2 regions of the Streptomyces sp. NPDC089799 genome follow, and region 2 is predicted to be linked to the other one. Evidence: riboswitches for the same ligand, from Rfam matches in the RefSeq annotation. Region 2 holds a riboswitch; the other holds the start of a gene.

Region 1 (4,963 bases), on a different contig from region 2:
TCGACCGCGATGAAGCCGTAGCCCTTCTCCGCGTTGAACCACTTGACGGTGCCCTGAGCCATGTCTAACTCCCCTATTACTGGCCCTTGCGCAGGAACGCACTTCGCGGTCCCGGGTCAGAACTTGCGTTGGAACGCGTCGACCGCGGCTGAATGTATCTGCACCGGAGCTGTCTGCAACAGGTCATTCCGACGAGAAATCCGGACATGATGAAAGGTCGAAATAGCCGGAAAATTTGGCATTCTCTCGGGCAACACGGACCGGACAGAACGCGCCAAAGCCCCATATCGCACACGCACATTGGCCCGATGTCGACCATGGAGGCGCCCGTTCATATGCAGCGGGCAAGAACAGCGGAGGGGGCTTCCCCAACTCTACCGCGCCCAACCAAGCAGAATTGCCCCCTCCGCTTTTGCGGAAGGGGCAATTCAGGGTTGCGCGTGTCAGCTACCGAAGAGTCGGCGAAAGGCAATGCCGAAGCCCGTGCGGAAGGCCGTACGGAAGGTCAGCAACCGCCCGCGACGGCCGGAATGATGGAGACGCCGGCACCGTCGGGCGTCGCCGTCTGCAGCCCGCCCTCGAAGCGCACGTCGTCGTCGTTGACGTAGACGTTCACGAAACGGCGCAGCTTGCCCTGGTCGTCCAGGACGCGCGCGGCGATACCCGGGTGGCTCTGCTCCAGGGAGTCGATGACCTCGGCGAGGGTCGCGCCCTCGGCGGGAACCTCGGCCCGGCCGCCGGTGTAGGTGCGCAGGATGGTGGGGATGCGGACGTTGACGCTCATGGCGACACTGCCTTTCCGGTAGTGCGTAGGGGGTGGTCAGGCCAGGCCGGCGGTGCGGAACGCGTCCAGGCTGGGGCGGATGACGGCGGTCTGGCCGGTGTCCCCGGCGACCGCGTCGAGAGTCTTGAGGCCGTCACCGGTGTTGAGGATGACGGTGGTCAGCGTGGGGTCGATCTGCCCGTTCTCGATGAGCTTCTTCGTCACGCCGACGGTCACGCCGCCCGCGGTCTCGGCGAAGATGCCCTCGGTCTGCGCGAGCAGCTTGATGGCCTCGACGACCTGGTCGTCGTTGACGTCCTCCACGTAGCCGCCGGTGCGGCGGGCGATGTCGAGCACGTACGGGCCGTCGGCCGGGTTGCCGATCGCCAGGGACTTGGCGATGGTCTTCGGCTTCTGCGGGCGGACCACGTCGTGACCGGCCTTGAAGGCGGTGGAGACGGGCGAGCAGCCCTCGGCCTGGGCACCGAAGATCTTGTACGGCCTGTCCTCGACCAGACCCAGCTTGATGAGCTCCTGCAGACCCTTGTCGATCTTGGTGAGCTGCGAGCCGGAGGCGATCGGGATCACGATCTGGTCGGGCAGCTGCCAGCCGAGCTGCTCGCAGATCTCGTACGCCAGGGTCTTCGAACCCTCGCCGTAGTACGGGCGCAGGTTGACGTTGACGAAGCCCCAGCCCTCGCCCAGCGGGTCGCCGATGAGCTCGGAGCAGAAGCGGTTGACGTCGTCGTAGTTGCCCTCGATGCCGACCAGGTCGCCGCCGTACACCGCGGCCATGACGACCTTGCCCTGCTCCAGGTCGTGCGGGATGAACACGCAGGACCGGAAGCCGGAACGGGCGGCCGCGGCGCCGACGGCGCCGGCCAGGTTGCCGGTGGAGGAGCAGGACAGGGTGGTGAACCCGAAGGCGCGGGCGGCCTCGACGGCGATCGCCACGACGCGGTCCTTGAAGGAGTGCGTCGGGTTGCCGGAGTCGTCCTTGACGTAGAGCTTGCCGGTGACGCCCAGCTCCTTGGCCAGGTTCTCGGCGTCCACGAGCTTGGTGAAGCCCGGGTTCAGGTTCGGCTTCTCCGCCACATCGGCCGGGACCGGCAGCAGCGGGGCGTAGCGCCAGATGTTGTTGGGGCCGGCCTCGATCGCGGCACGCAGGGCCTCGGGGTCACCGGCGGGCAGGTCGTAGGCAACCTCGAGCGGGCCGAAGCACTCGACGCACGCGAAGATGGGACCGAGCTCGAAGCGGGTGCCGCACTCACGACAGGAAAGCGCGGCGGCGGGTCCGAGATCGACAGAGGTGGCAACAGTCTGTGCAGCCATGATGGCGAGGCCCTTTCTCCTCATCTTCCTCGTGGCGCACTTCGCCACGAGACGGATTTGGCACCTTCCCTAGCCGGGGACCTCGCTGCGTGACGCAGTCGCGAGAACCGACTGGAGGGTTGCCGGGGCTTCAACGGGCCGTTTCCCTCTGCCCCTCTGGATGAGCGGTATGGCTCCGGGCCGCGCGCTCTATGGCGCACCCGGGCGTTTGTCTGCGCGGCACCCCCGGCATGCGAGGGTCCGACGCGTTGTTCAAGACTGTAACCGAAGGTGCGGGTGGCTGAGACAGCTGTCCGAACCGCGAGATGGATCACGTTTGGGGAGTACCGGAGTGCTGCAAGAGGTGGAGCGCTGGCTGGCAGACCGCTCCTGGTCCGCCGACGACAGGCCGCTCGACCAGCTGTTTTCCGCCAAGCGGGCAGCCGGGACGACGGTCAGCGTGGTGCTGCCCGCACTCGACGAGGAGGCGACCGTCGGGGAGATCGTCGAGGTGATCCGGCGCGACCTGATCGACGGACGGCCCGTCCCGCTGGTGGACGAACTGGTGGTGGTCGACTCGGGTTCGACCGACCGGACCGCCGAGGTCGCCGCCAAGGCCGGCGCCCGGGTGGTGCACCGGGACGAGGTCCTGCCCCGGATACCCGCGCTGCCCGGCAAGGGCGAGGTGCTGTGGCGCTCGCTGCTGGCCACCACCGGTGACGTCGTCTGCTTCGTCGACGCCGACCTGCGCGACTTCTCCTCCGTCTTCGTCTCCGGGATCGTCGGCCCGCTGCTGACCGACCCGGGCATCCAGTTCGTCAAGGCGATGTACGACCGCCCGCTCGGCACCGCCGGTCCCGGAGCGGGTGACGCCGGTCCCGGAGCGGGTGACGGCCGTCCCGGCGGGGCCGAGCAGGGCGGCCGGGTGACCGAGCTGGTGGCCCGCCCCCTGCTCAACCTGCACTGGCCGCAGCTGGCGGGATTCGTACAGCCGCTGGGCGGCGAGTACGCGGTCCGCCGGTCCCTGCTGGAACGCCTCCCCTTCCCGGTCGGCTACGGCGTGGAGCTCGGGCTCCTCGTCGACGCGCTGCACACGGCCGGCCTGGACGCCCTCGCCCAGGTCGACGTGGGCGTCCGGCTCCACCGCCACCAGGACGGCCGCGCGCTGGGCCGGATGGCCGCCGCGATCTACCGCACCGCCCAGGTGCGGCTCTCCCGCGGCCATCTGGTCCGGCCCGCCCTGACCCAGTTCGAACGCGGCCCGGACGGCTTCGTGCCGCACACCTACCCGGTGGACACCGAGGAGCGGCCCCCGATGGCGGAGATCGAGGAGTACGCGTCCCGCCGCGTCGCGTGACGGCGGCCACATCACCCGCAACCCGGCGCAACGGACGTTTGAGCGACCCCGGGCCGGGCTAGGTTCGCCGCATGTCTTCCCCGCTGCTCGTCGCCGCGAACCGCGGCCCGCTCTCGTACGACCTCTCCGCGGACGGCACCCTCGGCGCCCGGCGCGGCGGGGGCGGTCTGGTCTCCGGCCTGTCGGCCGCGCTCGACGGGCAGCCGGACGCGCTGTGGATCTGCGCGGCCCTGAGCGAGGGCGACCGCGAGGCGGTCCGCCGGGGCGTGTCCGAACCGGGCGTCCGCATGCTGGCCATCGACCCGGACGTCTACCACGACGCGTACAACGGCATCTCGAACTCGGTGCTGTGGTTCACCCACCACGGGCTGTACGACGTCCCGCACGAGCCGGTCTTCGACGCGGAGTTCCGGCGCCGCTGGGAGTCGTACCGGACGTACAACCGGGCGTTCGCGGAGGCGCTGGCGGCGGAGGCCGACGGGGGCGCGGCGGTGCTGGTGCAGGACTACCAGCTGTCGCTGGTCCCGGGCATGCTCCGGGAGCTCCGCCCCGACCTGCGGATCTCCCACTTCACGCACACGCCGTGGGCGACCTCCGACGAGATGCGGATGCTCCCCGAGGACATCCGCGAGGAACTGCTGTGGGGCCTGCTCGGCGCCGACGAGCTGGGATTCCACACCGGCGTGTGGGTGTCCGCGTTCGTCAACAGCGCGCAGATCGACAGCGCGACCGGGGTGGCGTGGGGGCTTTCGCCCACCGGGGACCCCTGGCGCGGGGTCGACCACCGCCGGTACCCGGGCCCGCGGCGCAGCACCCGGGCGGCCGCGTACCCGCTGGGGGTGGACGGCGAGGAGCTGCGGCAGCTGGCCCACCGGCCGGAGGTGGACGACAGGCTGGCCGCACTGCGCGCGGAGGTCGGCGACCGGAAGACCATCGTCCGGGTGGACCGCACCGAGCTGTCCAAGAACATCCTCCGCGGCCTGCTCGCCTACCGGGAACTGCTGGCCACGCACCCGGAGTGGCACGACCGGGTGGTGCACCTGGCCTCGGCCTACCCCTCCCGGCAGGACCTGGCGGTCTACCGGGACTACACGGCGGCGGTGTCCCGGCTGGCCGGGGAGATCAACGCGGAGTTCGGCACGGCGGACTGGCGGCCCGTCCTGGTCTCGGTGCAGGACGACTTCGCACGGTCGCTGGCGGCGTACCGGATGGCCGACGTCGCGCTGATCAACCCGCTCCGGGACGGCATGAACCTGGTCGCCAAGGAGATCCCGGTGGTCTCGGAGCAGGGGTGCGCGCTGGTGCTGTCCAAGGGTGCGGGCGCGTACATGGAGCTGCGCGAGGACGCGCTGGGGGTGAACCCGTTCGACGTCTCGGAGACGGCACGGGCCCTGCACGAGGCGCTGTCCATGCCGGCCGGCGAGCGCGCCGAGCGCACGAAGCGACTCGCCGCGGCGGCGACGGCGCTTCCTCCCGCGGCATGGTTCCGCGCCCAGCTGGACGCGTTGCGCGAGGCGCAGTCGTAGCCGGTC
Region 2 (4,963 bases):
CCAGTTCGATCTGGTCCACCGCGTTGCACCAACGGCAGCGGACCGACTCGATGGTCTCATTGACCACCTCGCGTTCCTCGACCTTGGGCTCTCCCGCGAGGTCGAGGTGGACGTACTCCACGACCTTGGACGAACGGGTGACGTCGAACCGGGTGAGATTGCCGCACAGCGTGCAGCGCCAGCGGGTCGTCTCGGTCGGCAGGGGGACCGTCATGATGCCGTTCTCTCCTTCGTCGCTCATTCAAGTAAACCGCCTCACCGGCGGCAGCACGTAACCCTACGGCCCGCCCGGCATCGGCGGGGCATGCGATCGGTATCCGTCCGGTTACGCCATGCTCTTCGCATGATCGTAAGGTGGCGGACCGTGCGGGAGGCCGCCCGGGGTCCGGTGGTCACGCACGCCCTGATCGCGGGCTGCTCTGCGGTGTTCCTGATCGGACCGGCCTCGGGCCTGAATCCCGGCTACGGGACCGGCGAGGCACTGGTGGAGTCGGGGACGGAGTACTTCCGGCGCTGGGGGGTGGTGCCGGCCGAGCTGTTCGGCGGCGGCATACGCGAACTGCTCACCCCGCTGACGGCGCTGTTCGTGCACGGCAGCTGGCTGCACCTGCTGGGCAACATGCTGTTCCTCTTCGTCTTCGGGGCCATGACCGAGGAGCGGATGGGCCGGGCGGAGTTCCTGCTCTTCTCCCTCTGCACGGGCTATCTGTCGCTGGTGGCGTACGCGGCGGCGCACGCCTCGCAGGAGCAGACCCTGGTCGGCGCGTCGGGGGCGATCTCGGCGGTCCTGGGGGCGTTCCTGTGCCTCTTCCCGCGGGCCCGGGTGACCAGCCTCTTCCCCTTCCTGCTGTTCCTGCCGCTGCGCTTCCCGGCGTGGATGGTGCTGCTGTCCTGGTTCGCCCTCCAGTGGCTGGCGGCGCACCGTGCGGGCAGCGGGCCGGGGGTGGCGTACCTGGCCCATCTGGTGGGCTTCTCCCTGGGGTTCGCCTACGCCTGGGTGCGCTATCGGCGTACGACTAGAGTGGGCCGACCAGCGACGGACACCGAGGGAGACACCACAAGTGATCACCGCGATCGTGCTCATCAAGACCAGCGTTGACCGTATTCCGGAGATCGCGGAATCGATCGCGGCCCTGGAGAACGTCAGCGAGGTCTACTCGGTGACGGGGACCTACGACCTGATCGCCATCGTCCGGGTGGCCCGCCACGAGAACCTGGCGGACATCATCCCGGGCAAGATCAGCAAGATCCAGGGCGTCGAGGCCACCGACACGCACGTCGCGTTCCGCACCTACTCCCAGCACGACCTGGAGGCGGCCTTCGCGATCGGTCTCGACGCCTAGCACCGGTCGCGGACAGCCGACAGGCCCGGCGGGGGCTCCTCCCGCCGGGCCTGCGGTTTCCCGGGTAGTCAGGGCCGGGAGTTCATGGGGGTCAGACCGCCGGGACGCAGCGGCCCTCCTCGGTGCGGTACTGCCACTTCGCGCCGTCGGTGACCAGCTCGCGGACCGCGCGGACGAACCGGTCGACGTGCTCGTCGGGGGTGCCGGCGCCGAAGCTGACCCGGATGGCGTTCAGGGACCGCTCGCCGGGGGCCGCCTCGGGGGCGCCGCACTCGCCCGGCTGCTGCGCCTCGCCGCCCAGCAGGGTGCGGACCAGCGGGTGCGCGCAGAAGAGGCCGTCGCGGACGCCGATGCCGTACTCGGCGGAAAGGGCCGCCGCGAAGTGGGAGCTGTTCCAGCCGTCCACCACGAAGGAGATCACGCCGACGCGGGGGGCGTCGTCGCCGAACAGCGACAGGACCCGTACCTCGGGTACGTCGGCCAGGCCGGCCCGGACCTTGGCGATCAGCTGCCGCTCCCGGTCGACCAGGGTGTCGAAGCCGGCTTCGGTCAGGGCGCGGCAGGCCGAGGCGATGGCGTAGACGCCGATCACGTTCGGGGAGCCGGCCTCGTGGCGGGCGGCGGTGGTGTGCCATGCGACGTCCACGCCACCGTCCTCACGGCGCGCGACCGTACGGGAGGCTCCGCCGCCGGCCAGGTACGGCTCCGCCTGCTGCAGCCAGTCCGCGCGACCGGCCAGCACGCCCGAACCGAAGGGCGCGTAGAGCTTGTGGCCGGAGAAGGCGACCCAGTCCACGTCGAGGTCGGCGACGGACACCGCGTGGTGGGGCGCCAGCTGGGCGGCGTCCAGGACGATCCGGGCGCCGTGCGCGTGGGCCGCCGCGGCCAGTTCCTTCACCGGCCAGAGCTCGCCGGTGACGTTCGAGGCACCGGTGACGCAGACCAGGGCCGGGCCGTAGGGGTCGCGGTCGGCCAGCGCCCGCTCCAGGGTCTCGACGGCTTCGCCCGGGGTGCGCGGCGCGTCGAGGTAGGTGACCTGCGCGTCTCCCCACGGCAGCAGCGAGGCGTGGTGCTCGGTCTCGAAGACGAAGACCCGGCAGCCGGCCGGCAGGGCCCGGGCCAGCAGGTTCAGCGAGTCCGTGGTGGACCGCGTGAAGATCACCTGATCGGATGACCGGCAGTCGAGGAACTCGGCGACCGTGGCGCGGCTCTGCTCGAACAGGTCGGTGGACAGCTGCGAGAGGTAACCGGCTCCGCGGTGCACGCTGCCGTAGTACGGGGCGTACGCGGCGACGTCGTCCCAGACCCGCTGCAGGGCGGGGGCGCTGGCCGCGTAGTCCAGGGCGGCGTAGGTGACTTCGCCGCCGGTGACGAGCGGGACGGTGACGTCGCGGCCGAGGACGGGCAGCGGTGCGGCGGAGCCTTCGGCACGGGCGGACCCGGCGACCTCGGTGCGGCAGCAGGCGGTGGCGGCAGCGGAGTCGGCGGCGGCAGTGCCGGCGGAGGTGAGGGTGGTGGCGGCGTCGGCGTACGCGGACATGGCGGTGTCTCCCGGGATGGCAGGGCTGAATGGCTTCGCTGGCCGTACGCGGGTGCGGCGCGGCGGCCGACCGGGGTACGGGAATGCCTCGGGGGCGCCAGGGGGCCGCGGGACCGCGGAGATGGCGCGGGCATGCGGAAGGAACCCTGTTCCGAGGGGGGAAGAAAGGGCGCTAGGCGCCTATCGCATTCGCTTGCTCACGGAAAACGCTCCTCGAGAGACCAGGACCCCTGGTGTCGAGGGATCCGCGCTTGCCGTGGACCTTGCTGTCCACGACCTGGTCATCACCCGGGGCACCCCGCCACGGAAGGAGGGTTGCCGGACAGCGAGCCGGGGCCTTGACGCTGTCACTCGTGACCTGGTCAAGAATCCTGCCACATGATCGAGAAAGCGCAAGCCCCCGTTCCGGCATGTGGACGGGGGCTCGCGCGACGGAGGCCGGAAACTAGAGGTTGCTGGCGCGAACCCAGCGCTCCAGCGCGGAGCGGGCCGCACCCGAGTCGATGGACTCGGCGGCGCGGGCGATACCGGCCCGCAGCTGCTCCTCCAGGGAGCCGGTGCCCGGGTCGAGGGCGACCAGGGCCGCGGCCGAGTTCAGCAGGACCGCGTCCCGCACCGGGCCGGTCTCCCCGGTCAGCAGCCGCCGGGCCACGTCCGCGTTGTACGAGGCGTCGGCGCCGCGCAGTTCGGATACGTCGACCAGCGGGATGCCGACGTCCCGCGGGTCGAAGGCCTGCTCGTCGACCCGGCCGTCGCGCACCCACCAGACCCGCGAGGTGGCGGTGGTGGTGAGCTCGTCCAGGCCGTCGTCGCCGCGGAAGACCAGCGCGGAGGAGCCCCGCTCGGCGAGCACGCCGGCCACGATGGGTGCCATCCGGGCGTCGGCCACGCCGGTCGCCTGCGCGCGCACCCGGGCCGGGTTGGTCAGCGGGCCGAGGAAGTTGAAGGTGGTGCGGATGCCGAGCTCGCGGCGGGCCGCGGCGACGTGCCGCAGCGCGGGGTGGAACTTGACCGCGAAGCAGAAGGTGACCCCGGCCTCCTCGGCGACCGCCGCCACCCGGGCGGGGGTGAGGTCCAGGTTGACGCCGAGCTTCTCCAGCACGTCGGAGGCGCCGCTCGCGGAGGACGAGGCCCGGTTGCCGTGCTTGACCACCTTGGCGCCGGTGCCGGCCACCACGATGGAGGACATCGTGGAGATGTTGACCGTTTTCGCGCCGTCCCCGCCGGTCCCGACGATGTCCACGGTACGACCCGGAATATCAATCAGGTTGGCGTGCTCGTACATGGCGCGGACGAGGCCGTTGATCTCCGCGACGGTCTCGCCCTTGGCCCGCAGGGCGACCGCGAAGCCGGCGATCTGGGCGTCGGTGGCCTGCCCCCGCATGATCTGGTCCATGGCCCATTCGGTGTCCTCGGCAGCGAGATCGTTGCCGGTCAGAAGGGCTTCGAGGACGGCCGGCCAGGACCTGGCCGCCACGTCGTCGCGGCCTGTCTGGGTCACCACGTTCATGGTCCGCTCCTGGGTCATCGGTCGCTTGTGGGAATCAACGGGAACTCAAGCGTATCCAGCGGGCGCGGACGGCAGAGAGCCCCGTCCAGCGACTGGACGGGGCTCTCGCCGTGGCGATCTGTTTTCAGCCTGATACGGGGCTTGGGAGATCAACCGGTGGATCCGCCGGGGATCCGGCCGGATCAGTGGTGGCCGTGGCCGCTCTGGATCTCCTTGTACTCCTCGGCGGAGGGCTTGTCGATCTGCGTGCCCTCGCCGTACCAGCCGCGGCTGAGCTTGGCGCGGAGCTTCTCGACCGCGCCCACCTTGCGCTCGACACCGTTCTCGTCGACCGTCGGGCCGATCTCCAGCGGCGTGTACTGGTGGTGCGAGGTGAGCTTGTGCAGCTCGCCCTGCGAGAGCGGCTCGTGCACCTCGACGAACTCACCGTGCGGCAGGCGCTTGATGATGCCGGTCTCGCGGCCGTGCAGCACCTTGTCCTTGTCCCGGCGCTGGAGGCCGAGGCAGATCCGCTTGGTGATCACGAAGGCGATGACCGGGCCCACGAAGAAGCCGATCCGCGCGAACCAG

Evidence for each region. Region 2 has a riboswitch for S-adenosylmethionine ahead of AB0O36_RS17330 (aminotransferase class V-fold PLP-dependent enzyme). Riboswitches for the same ligand answer to the same signal wherever they lie in the genome.
Region 1: another riboswitch for S-adenosylmethionine. It lies ahead of thrC (threonine synthase); the one in region 2 lies ahead of AB0O36_RS17330 (aminotransferase class V-fold PLP-dependent enzyme).

The regions. Positions count from the first base shown of each region.
Region 1 covers NZ_JBFBGR010000021.1:82,862-87,824, reverse strand. Annotated here, with positions in the region: gene AB0O36_RS23025 (cold-shock protein) at 1-62, opposite strand, end outside; gene AB0O36_RS23020 (ubiquitin-like small modifier protein 1) at 506-784, opposite strand; gene thrC (threonine synthase) at 821-2,095, opposite strand; SAM riboswitch class I at 2,113-2,262, opposite strand; gene AB0O36_RS23010 (glucosyl-3-phosphoglycerate synthase) at 2,427-3,431, shown strand; gene AB0O36_RS23005 (trehalose-6-phosphate synthase) at 3,503-4,957, shown strand.
Region 2 covers NZ_JBFBGR010000013.1:181,299-186,261, reverse strand. Annotated here, with positions in the region: gene AB0O36_RS17345 (hypothetical protein) at 1-214, opposite strand, end outside; gene AB0O36_RS17340 (rhomboid family intramembrane serine protease) at 344-1,099, shown strand; gene AB0O36_RS17335 (Lrp/AsnC ligand binding domain-containing protein) at 1,062-1,343, shown strand; gene AB0O36_RS17330 (aminotransferase class V-fold PLP-dependent enzyme) at 1,435-2,883, opposite strand; SAM riboswitch class IV at 3,126-3,242, opposite strand; gene trpD (anthranilate phosphoribosyltransferase) at 3,329-4,393, opposite strand; gene AB0O36_RS17320 (cytochrome bc complex cytochrome b subunit) at 4,576-4,963, opposite strand, start outside.